2 regions of the Kitasatospora sp. NPDC056181 genome follow, and region 1 is predicted to be linked to the other one. Evidence: riboswitches for the same ligand, from Rfam matches in the RefSeq annotation. Region 1 holds a riboswitch; the other holds the start of a gene.
What was found. A riboswitch is a leader RNA that binds a small molecule or an ion and turns the genes downstream of it on or off. The one in region 1 is predicted to bind cobalamin.
Positions count from the first base shown of each region.

Region 1 (7,066 bases):
ACAGCCGCCGTTCGAACCGGACGCCCTCGGCGAGCGTGGTCTCGTACGAGCGGTTGACGCTCTCCTTGAGCATGACCGCCGCCGGGGTGGACATCGCGGCCGCGGTCTCGGCGGTGGCCAGGGCCTCGGCCGTGAGCTGGTCGGCGGGGACGATCCGGGAGACCAGGCCGGCCCGCTCGGCCTCCTCGGCGCCCATCATCCGGCCGGTCAGGCAGAGCTCCATGGCCTTCGCCTTGCCGACCGCCCGGGTCAGGCGCTGCGAGCCGCCGATGCCCGGGATCACGCCGAGCTTGATCTCCGGCTGACCGAACTTCGCAGTGTCCGCCGCCAGCAGGATGTCGCACATCATCGCCAACTCGCAGCCGCCGCCCAGCGCGTAGCCGGCGACCGCCGCCACGACGGGCTTGCGCAGGGCGGCGAAGCGGTCCCAGGCGGCGAACCAGTCGCCGAGGTAGGCGTCGACGAAGTCGAGGGACTGCATCTCCTTGATGTCGGCGCCGGCCGCGAAGGCCTTCTCCGAGCCGGTGACCACCAGGCAGCCGATCTCCGGGTCCCGGTCGAACTCCGCCGCCGCTGCGACGACTTCGTTCATCAGGAGGGTGTTGAGCGCGTTGAGCGCCTTCGGGCGGTCGAGCGTGATCAGCCCGACCCGGCCCTTGCGTTCGACCAGGATCGTCTCGTACGTCATGCGGAATCCTCCCGGAGGGTGGTGATGATGGCGGAGAAGTCCAGACCGCCGGCCTCGCCCTGAGCAAAGGAGGCGAACAACTCGGCTGCCCTTCTGCCGAGTTCGGCCGGAACGGCGGCGGAGCCGGCCGCGTCGGCGGCGAGCTCGAGGTCCTTGGCCATCAGCGCGGCGGCGAACCCGGCCGCGTACTCGCGGTTCGCCGGGCTGGTCGGAACGGGGCCGGGAACCGGACAGTTGCCGGTGAGCGCCCAGCACTGCCCGGAGGCGGTGGAGGCCACGTCGAACAGGGCTTGGTGGCTCAGACCGAGGCTCTCCCCGAGGACGAAGGCCTCGCTGACCGCGATCATGGAGATGCCCAGGATCATGTTGTTGCAGATCTTCGCCGCCTGACCGGCGCCGGACGCTCCGCAGTGGACGACCCGGCGGCCCATCTCCGCCAACACCGGTTCGGCGTCGGCGAAGTCGGTGTCGTCGGCGCCGACCATGAACGTCAGGCCCGCCGCCTCCGCGCCGGCCACGCCACCGGAGACCGGTGCGTCGACGGCGCGGTGTCCGGCTACCCGGGCGAGGTCGGCGGCCACCCGGGCGTCCCCGACCGCGATGGTGGAGCAGTCCACGAACAGCGCGCCTCGGGCGACGGCGGTGAGCTCCTGGTACGCGTCCAGGACGTGCCGCCCGGTCGGCAGCATGGTGATCACCAGGTCGGCGTCGCCGACCGCCTCCGCCGCTGAGCCGGCCACGGCCACACCGCTTCCGGCAGCGCGCTCCCGGGCGTGCTCCGCCAGGTCGTAGCCGGTCACCCGGTGGCCGGCCCTGACGAGGTTGGCGGCCATCGGGCCGCCCATGTTGCCGAGTCCGACGAATCCGATGCTGTGGGTCACCAGCGCTCCAGGGGTGTGGTGGCGGCGAGGCCGAGTTCGTGCTCGCCGAGCGGGGCGAAGTAGCGGGCCACCGCGGCGGGTTCGACGGCGCCGAGCGTCGCCGGGCTCCACCGCGGGGAACGGTCCTTGTCGATCACCTGGGCCCGGATGCCCTCGGCCAGGTCGGCGGTGGCGAGGGCCGCGCACGAGGTGCGGTACTCCTGGTCGAGCACCGCCTCCAGCGGGCCGAGGGCCCGGGCCCGGCGCAGGGCCGCCAGCGTGGCCTTCACGGCGGCAGGAGAGTTCGCAGCGATCCGGTCGGCGGCCTTCTTGGCCTCGGGTTCGCCGCTCTCCCGCAGCCGGCCGAGGATCTCCTCGACGGTGTCGGCGGCGTAGCAGCCGTCGATCCACGCCCGCTGTCCCTCCAGCACCCCGGCGGGCGCCGCCTGGACGTGCCGTTCGAGGGCATCGTGCACGGGCAGTTCGGCGAGGTCGTCCAGCAACGCGGCCAGCCGCTCGGCAGGGACGAAGTGGTCGCCGAGCCCGCACAGCAGCGCGTCGGCGGCACCGACGGATCCCGCGGTCAAGGCGAGGTGGGTGCCCAACTCGCCCGGTGCAAGAGCGAGCAGGTAGGTGCCACCCACGTCCGGAACGAAGCCGATGCCGGCCTCGGGCATGGCGATGCGCGTGGTCTCGGTGACGATCCGGACGCTGCCGTGGGCGGAAACGCCAACCCCGCCGCCCATCACGATGCCGCTCATGAGCGCGACATAGGGCTTGGAGTAGCGGGCGATCCGGGCGTTGAGGCGGTACTCGTCCCGCCAGAACTCCTCGACGGCGCCCGGGTCGCCGCCGGTGGCGGCGCGGTGGATGGCGACGATGTCGCCGCCGGCGCAGAAGGCCCGCTCGCCGGCGCCGGTGACGACGACGGATTCGACCCTCTCGTCCTCCTCCCAGGAGTCCAGGGCTTCGGAGATCCTCCGCACCATGCCGTGGGTGAGGGCGTTCAGGGCCGCGGGGCGGTTGAGGACGATCAGGCCGGCCCTGCCCTCGCGCTGGACGAGGACCTCGTCGACGGTGTTCCCGGTCATCACGCGGCTCCGGTCAGGCCGCGGGCGACGATGACGCGCATGATCTCGTTGGTTCCTTCCAGGATCTGGTGCACCCGCAGGTCTCGGACGATCTTCTCGATGCCGTACTCGGCCAGGTAGCCGTAGCCGCCGTGCAGTTGGAGCGCGGCGTTGGCGACCTCGAAGCCGGTGTCGGTGGCGTAGCGCTTGGCCATCGCGCACAGCTGCGGCGCCCGGGGATCGCCCCGGTCCAGGGCGGTCGCGGCCCGCCAGAGCAGCGACCTGGCCGCCTCCAACTCGGTGGCCATGTCGGCGAGTCGGAACTGCAGGGCCTGGGCGTGCAGCAGCCGGGCGCCGAACGCCTCGCGGTCGGCCAAGTAACCGGTGGCCCTCTCCAGGGCGTCCTGCGCGCCGCCGAGGGAGCAGGCGGCGATGCCGAGCCGGCCGCCGTTCAGCCCTTTCATGGCGATCCGGAAGCCCTCGCCCCCGGCCCCGAGGAGCCGGTCGGCGGGCAGCCGGACACCGTCCAGCCGCACCTGCCGGGTCGGCTGCGCGTTCCAGCCCATCTTGTTCTCGTTCGGCCCGAAGGAGACCCCCGGGTCTCCGCGTTCCACGACGAACGCGGAGACCCCGCCTGCCCCCGGTCCACCGGTGCGGGCCATCACCACGTACACCTGCGAGGCTCCCGCACCCGAGACGAACTGCTTGACGCCGTCGAGGATCCAGTGGTCACCGTCCCAGCGGGCCCGCGTGGTCAGTGCCGCGGCATCCGAGCCCGCACCGGGCTCGGTGAGGCAGTAGCTGCCGAGTTGTTCGGCCGCGCAGAGGCCGGGCAGCCAGCGGGCGCGCTGGGCGTCGTCGCCGTAGCGGTCGATCATCCAGGCGACCATGTTGTGGATGGACAGGTAGGCGGCGATGGACGGGCAGCCGGTCGCCAGCGCCTCGAAGACGAGGACGCCGTCGGCGCGGGTGAGTCCGGAGCCACCGGACTCCTCACGGACGTAGACGCCGGCCAGGCCGACATCCGCCGCCTTGCGAAGCACGTCAACGGGGAAGTGCTTGGTCTGGTCCCACTCGACCGCGTTCGGGGCGAGGTGCTCGCGGGCGAAGGCCCTCGTCGTGTCCGCGATGGCGCGCTGATCCTCGGTGAGGTCGTGCACGGCGCTCATCCCATCGTCGGCATGGTGAAGCTCGCGCCCTCCTTGACCCCGGAGGGCCAGCGCGAGGTGACGGTGCGGGTGCGGGTGTAGAAGCGGATCGAATCAGGCCCGTGCTGGTTGAGGTCGCCGAACGCGGAGCGCTTCCAGCCACCGAAGGTGTGGTACGCGATCGGCACCGGGATCGGCACGTTGACCCCGACCATGCCGGTGTTCACCCGGCGGGCGAAGTCCCGGGCGGTGTCGCCGTCCCGGGTGTAGATCGCGACACCGTTGCCGAACTCGTGCTCGCTGGGCAGCCGCAGAGCCTCCTCGTAGTCGGCGGCACGCACCACGGTCAGGACGGGCCCGAAGATCTCCTCCCGGTGGATCCGCATGTCCGACGTGACCCGGTCGAACAGCGAGGCGCCGAGGAAGAAGCCGTCCTCGTGGCCATCCAGCCGGAAGTCCCGCCCGTCCACGACGAGTTCGGCTCCCTCCGCGACCCCGAGGTCCAGGTGGCCGCGCACCCGGTCCAGGGCGTCGCGTCCGACCAGCGGCCCGAAGTCGGCCGCCGGGTCGTCCGAGCGCCCGACCTTCAGTGCGGCGATCCGCTCGACCAGTTTCGCCACCAGGGCGTCCGCGGTCTCCTCCCCCACCGGGACCGCCACCGAGATCGCCATGCACCGCTCACCGGCCGAGCCGTAGCCGGCTCCGATCAGCGCGTCGGCCGCCTGGTCGAGGTCGGCGTCCGGCATCACGATCATGTGGTTCTTCGCACCGCCGAAGCACTGCGCCCGCTTCCCGTGGGCGGCGGCCGTCGCGTACACGTACTGCGCGATCGGGGTGGATCCGACGAAGCCGACCGCCTCCACCCGCGGGTCCCCCAGCAGGGTGTCCACCGCCTCCTTTCCGCCGTTGACCACGTTGAGCACGCCCGGCGGCAGCCCGGCCTCCAGGAACAGCTCGGCCAGCCGCAGCGGCACCGAGGGGTCGCGCTCGGAGGGCTTGAGGACGAAGGCGTTGCCGCAGGCCAGCGCGGGCGCGGCCTTCCAGAGCGGGATCATCGCCGGGAAGTTGAACGGCGTGATGCCGGCGACCACGCCGAGCGGCTGGCGCATCGAGTACACGTCGATGCCGGTGCCGGCGTTGTCGGTGAACTCGCCCTTCAACAGGTGCGGGATCCCGGCGGCGAACTCCACGACCTCCAGGCCGCGTTGGATGTCGCCGTGGGCGTCGGCCACGGTCTTTCCGTGCTCGGCGGAGAGCAGCCTGGCCAGCTCCTCCTTCTCCAGCTCGACCAGCTGCAGGAAGCGCAGCAGGACGCGCGCCCGCCGCTGGGGATTCCAGGCCGCCCACGCGGGCTGGGCCTGCGCGGCGTCGGCGATCACCGCCTCGACCTCGGCGCGGTCGGCCAGCGGCACCCGGGCCTGCACCCGGCCGGTGTTGGGGTCGTACACGTCGCCGAAGCGGCCGGACGTGCCGGCGGTGCGCTTGCCGGCGATGAAGTGGGTCAGTTCTCGGACCATCGGGTTCCTTCTCTCGACAGGGTTGGGGAGAGGAGGAATGGAGAGCAGCGCCATCGCCGGCGATCGGGCGCACGGTCATGCGTCGTCGCGAAATGGCGTTGTTGACCTACCGTCAGGCGCGGTGGCACCTGACGGTCGGCAGCACGGCAGCGGAACGGGAACAGCAGCCCGGAGTCATGCGTGTCGTCTCCATCCTCGTGGAAAACACGAACCACCCGCGGCCGGTATCCTGACTCCCGGATCACCGCGCGCCCCCGGGCCTTCCCGGCTGGCTGCCAGTGGCCTTCATCTGCGAGGACGAACTCCCCGGTCACAGTGGCGGGACCGTGCCGGACTCACACCGGCTTCCCTGACACCGCGGACCTGTCATCGACCATATAGTTGGACGTCCTAGTAAGTCCAGAGGTCCGGGTTCGCGTCGCGCCATCGGGATCCCACTGCGCCGAGCACCGCCCGGGTGGTGCGATCGACGCGGAGCACAGGTGGGCACGGCCCCTGGCGACAGCCTGACGTGCCGTCGGGATGGATGCCGCCCTCCTCGGACCCGCTCGGCCGAGACGGCCCCCGGACGCATGCCCCGGCCCGCCACCCGGATCATGGGCGCGCCCGGTCGGCTGGGCACTTCCACCCGCCCGGGCGCCGCGCCGGCGGTGCGGCCGCCGGGTGGTCACCGTCGGCGGCAGCCTCAGTAAGGGTGAGGGCCGGGGCCGGGTGCTGGGGCTCGGGCCGGCAGGGCGGCCGGCCGGCCGCGCTCTTGCCGATCCAGCGGGCCGCGTCTCCGTCGTCGACCCGTCACGCCCGACCGGTCGGCCGCAGTTCCCGTTCGAGAGCGGAAAGGGCGAACGTGTGCGCGGAGGCGTGCTGCCAGCGCGGGCGTCCGAACATCACGTCTCCGGACAGCCCGTTGAGCATGGCCACGGCCCTGATGACGAACTCGGACGGATCCACGTCGGCGAACTGCCCCAGGGCCCGGCCTTCGAGAAGGATGGCTTCCAGGTGCTCTTCCCAGGCGTCGGACAGTGCGGTGAGGAGCTGCCGGCCGGCGTCGTCGTGGCGCTGGGCCAGCACCTGCGTCCACAGCGCGTAGCGTTCGTCGCCCTGGTGGCGGGGCAGGTAGAAGCGGACGAACAGTGCCAGCTTCTCCGAGGGGGAGGCGGCCTGGTCCGCGGCCTGCTGGAACCGGGTCACGAGGTCCGCTTCGCTCCATGCGAGGACTTCGAGCAGGAGGCGGTCCTTCTTGCCGAAGTGGTACAGGATGTGCCCGGTGCTCATGCCGGCCCGCGCGGCGATGTCCGACATCCGCACGGCTGCGGGGCCCTTCTCGGCGATGGCGCTGATAGCGGCCCGCATCGCCCGTCCCCGCGCCTCGTCGCCGGTGGGCTGACGCTTCCGGTCGACCGAGGCCAGAGCCGGCTGCGGGGTGGCCCCGGGCTCCGCGTTCGGCGCGGGCCCGATCGCGTTCTTCGGTGAGGGGCGGGACTGCGGCCGTGTGGGCTCGTTCTCTGGCGTCGGCATGGCCTCACCTCGGTTTCTGGGGATCTAGATCCGTAGTCTAGACTGAAAATCTAGACAGTGCGACTGGAGCCCGAAGCCCGCGTGTGCGCGGTCCGACGCCCAGCGGTTCGCCTGTCCGACCCACCCTTCAGGAGGCACCCGCATGACGCGCGGATTCGACGTTGTGGAGACCTGTATCGCCGACCTGCGCGCGGCGCTGGAGAAGGGCGAGACCACCGCGGTCGCCCTGCTCGACGCGTACCTCGCGCGCATCGACGCGTACGACCGA
Region 1 covers NZ_JBHJUK010000081.1:24,115-31,180, forward strand. Annotated here, with positions in the region: gene ACFC1F_RS27015 (enoyl-CoA hydratase) at 1-688, opposite strand, end outside; gene mmsB (3-hydroxyisobutyrate dehydrogenase) at 685-1,569, opposite strand; gene ACFC1F_RS27025 (enoyl-CoA hydratase/isomerase family protein) at 1,566-2,639, opposite strand; gene ACFC1F_RS27030 (acyl-CoA dehydrogenase family protein) at 2,639-3,787, opposite strand; gene ACFC1F_RS27035 (CoA-acylating methylmalonate-semialdehyde dehydrogenase) at 3,784-5,283, opposite strand; cobalamin riboswitch at 5,485-5,676, opposite strand; gene ACFC1F_RS27040 (TetR/AcrR family transcriptional regulator) at 6,076-6,798, opposite strand; gene ACFC1F_RS27045 (amidase) at 6,941-7,066, shown strand, end outside.

Region 2 (7,066 bases), on a different contig from region 1:
ACCGGCTGGAGGCTGACCACGTCGGAGCGGCGCCCGGCCAGCCGCGCGGCGGCCCGCCAGGGCGCCACGGGGTCGTCGGGGCCGTGCAGGACGAGGGTCGGCACCCGAAGGTCGGTACCGTCCGCGATCCGGGCGAAGTCGGCCAGGTCGACGCCGGTCCGTCCCTCCACCGCCAGGGCGCCGAGCTCGGCGGCGGTGCCGCGGTAGCCGGAGCGGGCGGCGCCCCGGCGGGCGGTGGCGGGCAGGTCGAGAACGGGCGAGTCCAGGATCAGACTGCTGACCGAGGAGGCCCAGGCGGACCGGGCGGCGGTCTGCAGGGCGATCGTGGCGCCGAGCGACCAGCCGTAGAGGACGACCCTCCCGGCGCCGCTGTCCAGGGCGAGCCGCACGGCCGCCTCGACGTCCCGCCACTCGGTCTCGCCGAAGTGGTCGAGCCCGTCGGGGGAGGCGGGGGCGCCCGCGTCGCCGCGGTAGGTGACGGCGAGAGCGGGCAGGCCGAGCCGGTCCAGCAGCGGGAGCACCGGGAGGACCTGCTGCCGGTCGGCGCCGGAGCCGTGGACCAGGACGACCCAGGTGCCGCGCTTGCCGTCCAGGTACCACGCGGGCAGGGCGCCCAGCTCGCCCGCGGCGGCGGTCTCGGAGAACGGCAGGCCGAGGGCGGTGGTCGGGTCGCCCGTGTGGACGCGGGGGGTGAAACGGACCACGGTGCCGGAGGTCAGGGTGCCGCGGTCGGCGCGGACCAGCCGCCGGGTGACGCCCTGCGCGTCCTCGTGCAGGACCTCCTCGACCACGGCGTGCCCGCCGTCCCCCCACTCGACGGCCCAGCGGCCGGGGCGGATGCTCTCCGGACTGCGGGTGAAGGTGACGCGCCCGGAGGCGAGGGCCTTGACCAGGACGGGGCCGGCGGGTCGGCCCGGGGCCTTCACCCGGTGGACCATCCGCTCGGACGCCCTCCGGCCGATGACCAGCACGGCGGCCCCGGCACCGGCACCGATGGCGGCGGCCGCCACGACGGCTGCGGTTCCCCAACGCATATCGCTCCCCGCTCTGTAGGTCGCGGACTGGGCAGTGTGCCCACCAGTCCACTCGCGGAGGCGGCGGCCGGCCACCGGACACGGCCGTCCGGGTCACACCGGGCCACACCGGGCCCCCGGGCCGCACCGGGACCCACCGGGACCCACCGGGACGCCCGTCACGCCGAGGAGCACCGGCCGCACCGGGACGGGGTCACCTCGGCACGGCATCGTCTCGGCACCTGGCCCGGCTTCACCTCGGCACCTCGACACGGCTTCACCTCGGCGCGGCGTCGCCGCGGGGTGCGGCCCTCCGGTCAGACCGGGATCTCGGTGTCCCGCCGGCCGAGCAGCTCCCAGAACCGCTCGTCGAGCGGCTGCTCCCGCCCCGCGGAGTGCCGCGCCGCCGGGGCCGGGGAGCCCCAGCTGCCCGCGCCCCAGTGGGAGGAGACCTGGTTCTCGTTCTGCAGCACCGCCAGCACGGCGGCGAGGTCCTCCTCGTGCACCGGCACGATCCGGCCGATCGCCCGGACCTGCGCCTGCCAGCGGCCGTCCACGCACTGCCGCAGCCGCTGGTCCAGCTCGTCCCGACGGCCCGTCACCGCGACCAGCTCGCGCAGTGTCAGGCCGAGCACCCGGGCGAGCGCGTGGGTCTGCTCCTCGTCGCCGTCCCAGCGGTCGGTGGCCTCGGCCCGCTGGTAGTGCGGCAGCGGCATGCCGATCCGGCGGGCGGCGTTCTCCTGGCCGAGCTCGCGGGCGACCCGGAAGTCCCGCAGCCGGGCCGGGCGGACCCCCATCAGCTGGGCCGGCGGGCACCAGAGGGCGCGGGCCAGCGCGATGAACTCCTCCTCGGCGGGGCGCAGCTCGCCGCCCTCCCAGCCGAGCACGTGGGCGGGCACCAGCCGGACCCCGTGCGCGGCCATGCCCTCGACCACCTGTTCCGGGGTCAGGCCGAGGCCGGCGCGGTGCGCGCGGGCGGCCGCGGGCGAAAAGGGCACCGGAGGGACGGCGGGGGGCTGTCTGCGTCGCATGGGACCCGACGGTAGGGGCTGGTGGTTCGGTGCCCCAGCCGCCGAACGCACGAAGCACCGCTGTAGGGGTCTACATGCCGCTGGACGATCACACAGGCTGTCATGCCCCTGCGGGGGGTGATGATCAGAGGTAGCGACGGGGCCGAAACCGGGGCGGGAACCGTGCAGACCGTGTGACCAACCCCTCCGTGACCTTGGTTGACTCGCGGTTCGGCCGCGTGATGGGATCCTTCAGCCAATACGGAGGCATGCAGAGGAAGCCGGTGCGAGTCCGGCGCGGTCCCGCCACTGTCACCGGGGAGCACGTTCGGAACAGCCACGGCGGGCCGTCAGAAGCCGCTGGAAGGCCCGGGGGTGCGTCCGACCCGGAAGCCAGGAGACTCTCGCCCCCGGTACGTCGATCCAGGGCGCGGACCCTGAGTGAGGACACGCACGCGATGCAGGCTGCCCCGACCTTCCGAGCCCTCTGCTGTCCGTCGTGCGCCCGCTGACCCGCGCCGCGGCCTTCGCCGTGGGCGCCGTCGCGGGGTACCTCGCCGACGCCCGGTTCGCCGACCCGCGCCGCGGCCACCCGGTGGCCGTCTTCGGCAGTACGGCCGGCCGGCTGGAGAAGCGGCTCTGGCGCGACGACCGGGCCGTCGGCACCGCCTACACCGCACTCTGCGTGGGCGCCGTCGCCGCCGGTGCGGTGGCCGCCGAGCGCGTCCTCGGCCGCCGCCCGGCGGGGCGGGCCGCGCTGGCCGCCGCCGCGACCTGGACGGTGCTCGGCGGCACCTCGCTGACCCGCGAGGCCCGGACCATCGGCCGCTCGCTCGCCGCGGGGGACCTGACGGCGGCCCGCGAGCGGCTGCCGCACCTGTGCGGGCGCGACCCGAGCGCGCTGGACGAGCAGCAGATCGCCCGCGCGGTGGTCGAGTCGGTCGCCGAGAACACCGCCGACGCCGTGGTCAACGCGCTGGTCTGGGGCGCGGTCGCGGGCACACCCGGGCTGCTGGCGTTCCGGGCCGTCAACACCCTGGACGCGATGGTCGGCCACCGCTCGCCGCGGCACGCCCGGTTCGGCTGGGCCTCGGCCCGGCTGGACGACGTGGCGGGCTGGCCCGGCGCCCGGCTGACCGCCCTGCTGACGGTGGCCGCCGCGCCCGAGCCCCGGACCGCCTGGCGGGTCTGGCGGCGGGACGGCTCCGCACACCCGAGCCCCAACGCGGGCCAGGCCGAGTCGGCCTTCGCCGGCGCGGTCGGCGTCCGCCTCGGCGGCACCCTGCGGTACGGGGACGGGGCCTCCCCCGGGCCGGGGGTCCCCCCGGCCGAGGGCTGGGGAAGGGTCGAGCACCGGCCGGTGCTGGGCGGGGAGCTGCGGCCGGTCGGGGTGGACGACATCGAGCGGGCCTGTGTGCTGTCCCGGAGGGTGGGCGCGCTGGCGCTGGGTACGACCGTCGCCGGGCACCTGCTGCTCCGGGCGGCCCTCAGGAGGGGAAAGGCATGAGCAACGCACTGCTGGTCGCCGGAACGACCTCGGACGCGGGCAAGAGCGTGGTCACCGCGGGCATCTGCCGCTGGCTGGCCCGCCAGGGTGTCGGCGTCGCGCCGTTCAAGGCGCAGAACATGTCGCTGAACTCCTTCGTCACCGCCGACGGCGCCGAGATCGGCCGTGCCCAGGCGATGCAGGCCCAGGCCGCCAAGGTGGAGCCCGAGGCGGCGATGAACCCGGTGCTGCTCAAGCCGGGCGCGGACGGCCGCAGCCAGGTGGTGCTGCTCGGCAGACCCGTCGCCGAGGTCGGCGCGCTGGACTACCGCGAGCGCAAGCCCGTCCTGCTGGAGCGCGCCCTGGAGTGCCTGGCCGACCTGCGCCGCCGCTACGACGTGGTGGTCTGCGAGGGCGCCGGCTCGCCCGCCGAGATCAACCTGCGCGACCGCGACATCGCCAACATGGGCCTGGCGACCGCCGCCGGACTACCCGTCGTGGTGGTCGGCGACATCGACCGCGGCGGGGTGTTCGCCGCGATGTACGGGACGCTGGCACTGCTCTCGGCGGAGGACCAGCGGCACGTGGCCGGCTGGTTCGTCAACAAGTTCCGGGGCGACGCGCGGCTGCTCGCGCCCGGCCTGGAGATGCTGCGCGAGCTGACCGGCCGCCCGGTGCTGGGCACCCTGCCGATGCTGCCGGACCTCTGGCTGGACGCCGAGGACTCGCTCGACCTGTCGACCGTGGTCGACCGGACCGCCGGGCGCGGGCCGCTCGGCGCGGACGTGCTGCGGGTGGCCGTGGTGCGCTTCCCCCGGCTTTCCAACTTCACCGACCTGGACGCGCTGGCCCAGGAGCCGGGCGTCCTGGTCCGCTGGGCCACCCGGCCCGAGGAGCTGGCCGACGCCGACCTGGTCGTGCTGCCCGGCACCCGGGCCACCGTCGCCGACCTCGCCTGGCTGCGCGAGCGCGGCCTGGAGCCGGCGATCAAGGCGCGGGCGGCGGCGGGGCTGCCGGTCCTCGGGGTCTGCGGCGGCTACCAGATGCTGGCGCGGGAGATCGTGGACGAGGTCGAGTCGAAGGCCGGCGCCGTCGACGGCCTCGGGCTGCTGCCCACGCACGTCCGGTTCGGCGCCGAGAAGGTGCTCGGCCGGCCGGTCGGCGAGGCGTACGGGCAGCGCGTCGAGGGGTACGAGATCCACCACGGGATCGTCGCGGTGGAGGGCGGCGAGGCCTTCCTGGACGGCTGCCGGGTGGGCTCGGTCTGGGGGACGACCTGGCACGGCGCGCTGGAGAACGACGGGTTCCGGCGCGAACTGCTGCGCGAGGTGGCCGGGTTGTCGGGCCGGGCGTTCACGCCCGCGCCGGACGTCTTGTTCGCCGAGGCGCGCGAGGCCCGGCTCGACCGGCTGGGCGACCTGATCGAGGAGCACGCGGACACCGACGCGCTGTGGAAGCTGATCGAGGGCGGGGTGCCGGCCGCGGGTTCGCTGCCGTTCCTTCCGCCCGGGGCCCCCTTGGAGAATCATGAGTGACGTCCGCTACCCCTTCACCGCGATCGTCGGCATGGCCGACCTGCGGCTCGGGCTGCTGCTCAACGCGGTCTCCCCGGCCGTCGGCGGCGTGCTGGTGCGCGGCGAGAAGGGCACCGCCAAGTCGACCATGGTGCGCGCGCTGGCCGGCCTGCTGCCGTCCATCGCCACCGTCGACGGCTGCCGCTTCGCCTGCGACCCGGGCGCGCCGGACCCGCACTGCCCGGACGGCCCGCACGCCGGCGGCGCCTCGTCCGAACGCCCGGCCCGGCTGGTCGAGTTGCCGGTCGGCGTCTCCGAGGACCGGATCGTCGGCTCGCTCGACCTGGAGCGGGCGCTCGCCGAGGGCGTCAAGGCGTACGAGCCGGGGCTGCTGGCCCAGGCGCACCGCGGCGTGCTCTACATCGACGAGGTCAACCTGCTCCAGGACCACGTGGTGGACCTGCTGCTGGACGCCGCCGCGATGGGCCGCTCCTACGTCGAGCGCGAGGGCGTCTCGGTGCGGCACGCGGCGAGGTTCCTGCTGGTCGGCACGATGAACCCGGAGGAGGGCGAGCTGCGGCCGCAGTTGCTCGACCGGTTCGGCCTGACCGTCGAGATCGCCGCCACCCGCGACCCGGCGGAGCGCGCCGAGGTGGTCCGCCGCCGGCTGGCGTACGACGCCGACCCGGCCGGCTTCGCCGCGCGGTTCGCCGAGGACGAGCGGGAGCTCGCGCTGCGGATCACCGCCGCCCGCGAGCTGCTGCCGAAGGTCGGGCTCACCGATGTGGCGCTGCGTCAGATCACCGCCGTCTGCGCGGCGTTCGAGGTGGACGGGCTGCGTGCGGACATCGTGATGGCGCGCACCGCCGTCGCCCTGGCCGCCTGGGCGGGGCGCACCGAGGTGCTGGAGGAGGACGTCCGCCAGGCCGCCCGGCTGGCACTGCCGCACCGCCGCCGTCGCAACCCCTTCGACGCGCCGGGGCTGGACGAGGAGCAGCTGGAGCGGACGCTGGAGGAGCACGCCCAGCCGGAGGTGCCGCAGTCCGGGGAACCGGAGGGCGAGGACCCTCGGCCCGGGGAGCCGGAGGGCGACGGGCCCGAGGACGACGGCCCGGGCCCCGACGGCGGCGGCCCCGACAACGGCGGTGGCGGCGGCGCGCCCGAGCCCGCCGGGCCTGAGGCCCCCGCGGGCACCGACGCCCCCGCCCCCGCGGACGCCCCCGAGGCCCCCGGGCAGCAGCCGGTGCCGGCTCAGCACCCGGCCCCCGCACGGGAGTCCGCCCCGGTGGCGGCCGACGAGCCGTACCGGACCAGGCTGTTCAAGGTGGACGGCACCGGGAAGGGCGCCCAGGGCCGCCGCTCCCCCGCCGAGACCGACGGCGGCCACGCCATCCGCGCCCGCCGCCCGCAGGGCCGGCTGGCGCACCTGCACCTGAGCGCCACCCTGCAGGCCGCCGCGCCGCACCAGGTGGCGCGCGGCCGGGCGTCCCGGGCGCTGCTGCTGCACAAGGACGACTTCCGCGAGCAGGTCCGCCAGGGCCGGGAGTCCAACCTGGTGCTCTTCGTGGTGGACGCCTCCGGCTCGATGGCGGCCCGGCAGCGGATGACCGCCGTCAAGGGCGCGGTGCTCTCGCTGCTGATGGACGCCTACCAGCGCCGCGACAAGATCGGCATGATCACCTTCCGCGGCGCCTCAGCCGAGCTGGCGCTGCCGCCCACCTCGTCCGTCGAGGTCGGCGCGGCCCGCCTGGAGTCGCTGCCCACCGGCGGCCGGACCCCGCTGGCGGCCGGACTGCTGCGGGCGCACGAGGTGCTGCGGGTCGAGCGGATGCGGGACCCGCACCGCCGCCCGCTGCTGGTCGTGGTGACCGACGGCCGGGCCACCGGCACCCGCGACGCCGTCGCGCAGTCGCAGCGGGCCGCCGGGCTGCTGGCCGCCCAGGGCGTGGCGGGCGTGGTGCTGGACTGCGAGGCCGGTCCGGTCCGGCTCGGCCTGGCCCGTACGCTGGCGGCGCAGCTCGGCGCCCCCGCCGTGACCCTGGA
Region 2 covers NZ_JBHJUK010000012.1:20,296-27,361, reverse strand. Annotated here, with positions in the region: gene ACFC1F_RS07710 (alpha/beta hydrolase) at 1-1,034, opposite strand, end outside; gene ACFC1F_RS07705 (XRE family transcriptional regulator) at 1,331-2,044, opposite strand; cobalamin riboswitch at 2,297-2,427, shown strand; gene ACFC1F_RS07700 (cobalamin biosynthesis protein) at 2,532-3,530, shown strand; gene ACFC1F_RS07695 (cobyric acid synthase) at 3,527-5,044, shown strand; gene ACFC1F_RS07690 (putative cobaltochelatase) at 5,037-7,066, shown strand, end outside.
Region 2: it holds a riboswitch for cobalamin, as region 1 does, so the genes downstream of both, ACFC1F_RS07700 (cobalamin biosynthesis protein) here and ACFC1F_RS27035 (CoA-acylating methylmalonate-semialdehyde dehydrogenase) in region 1, are expected to answer to the same signal.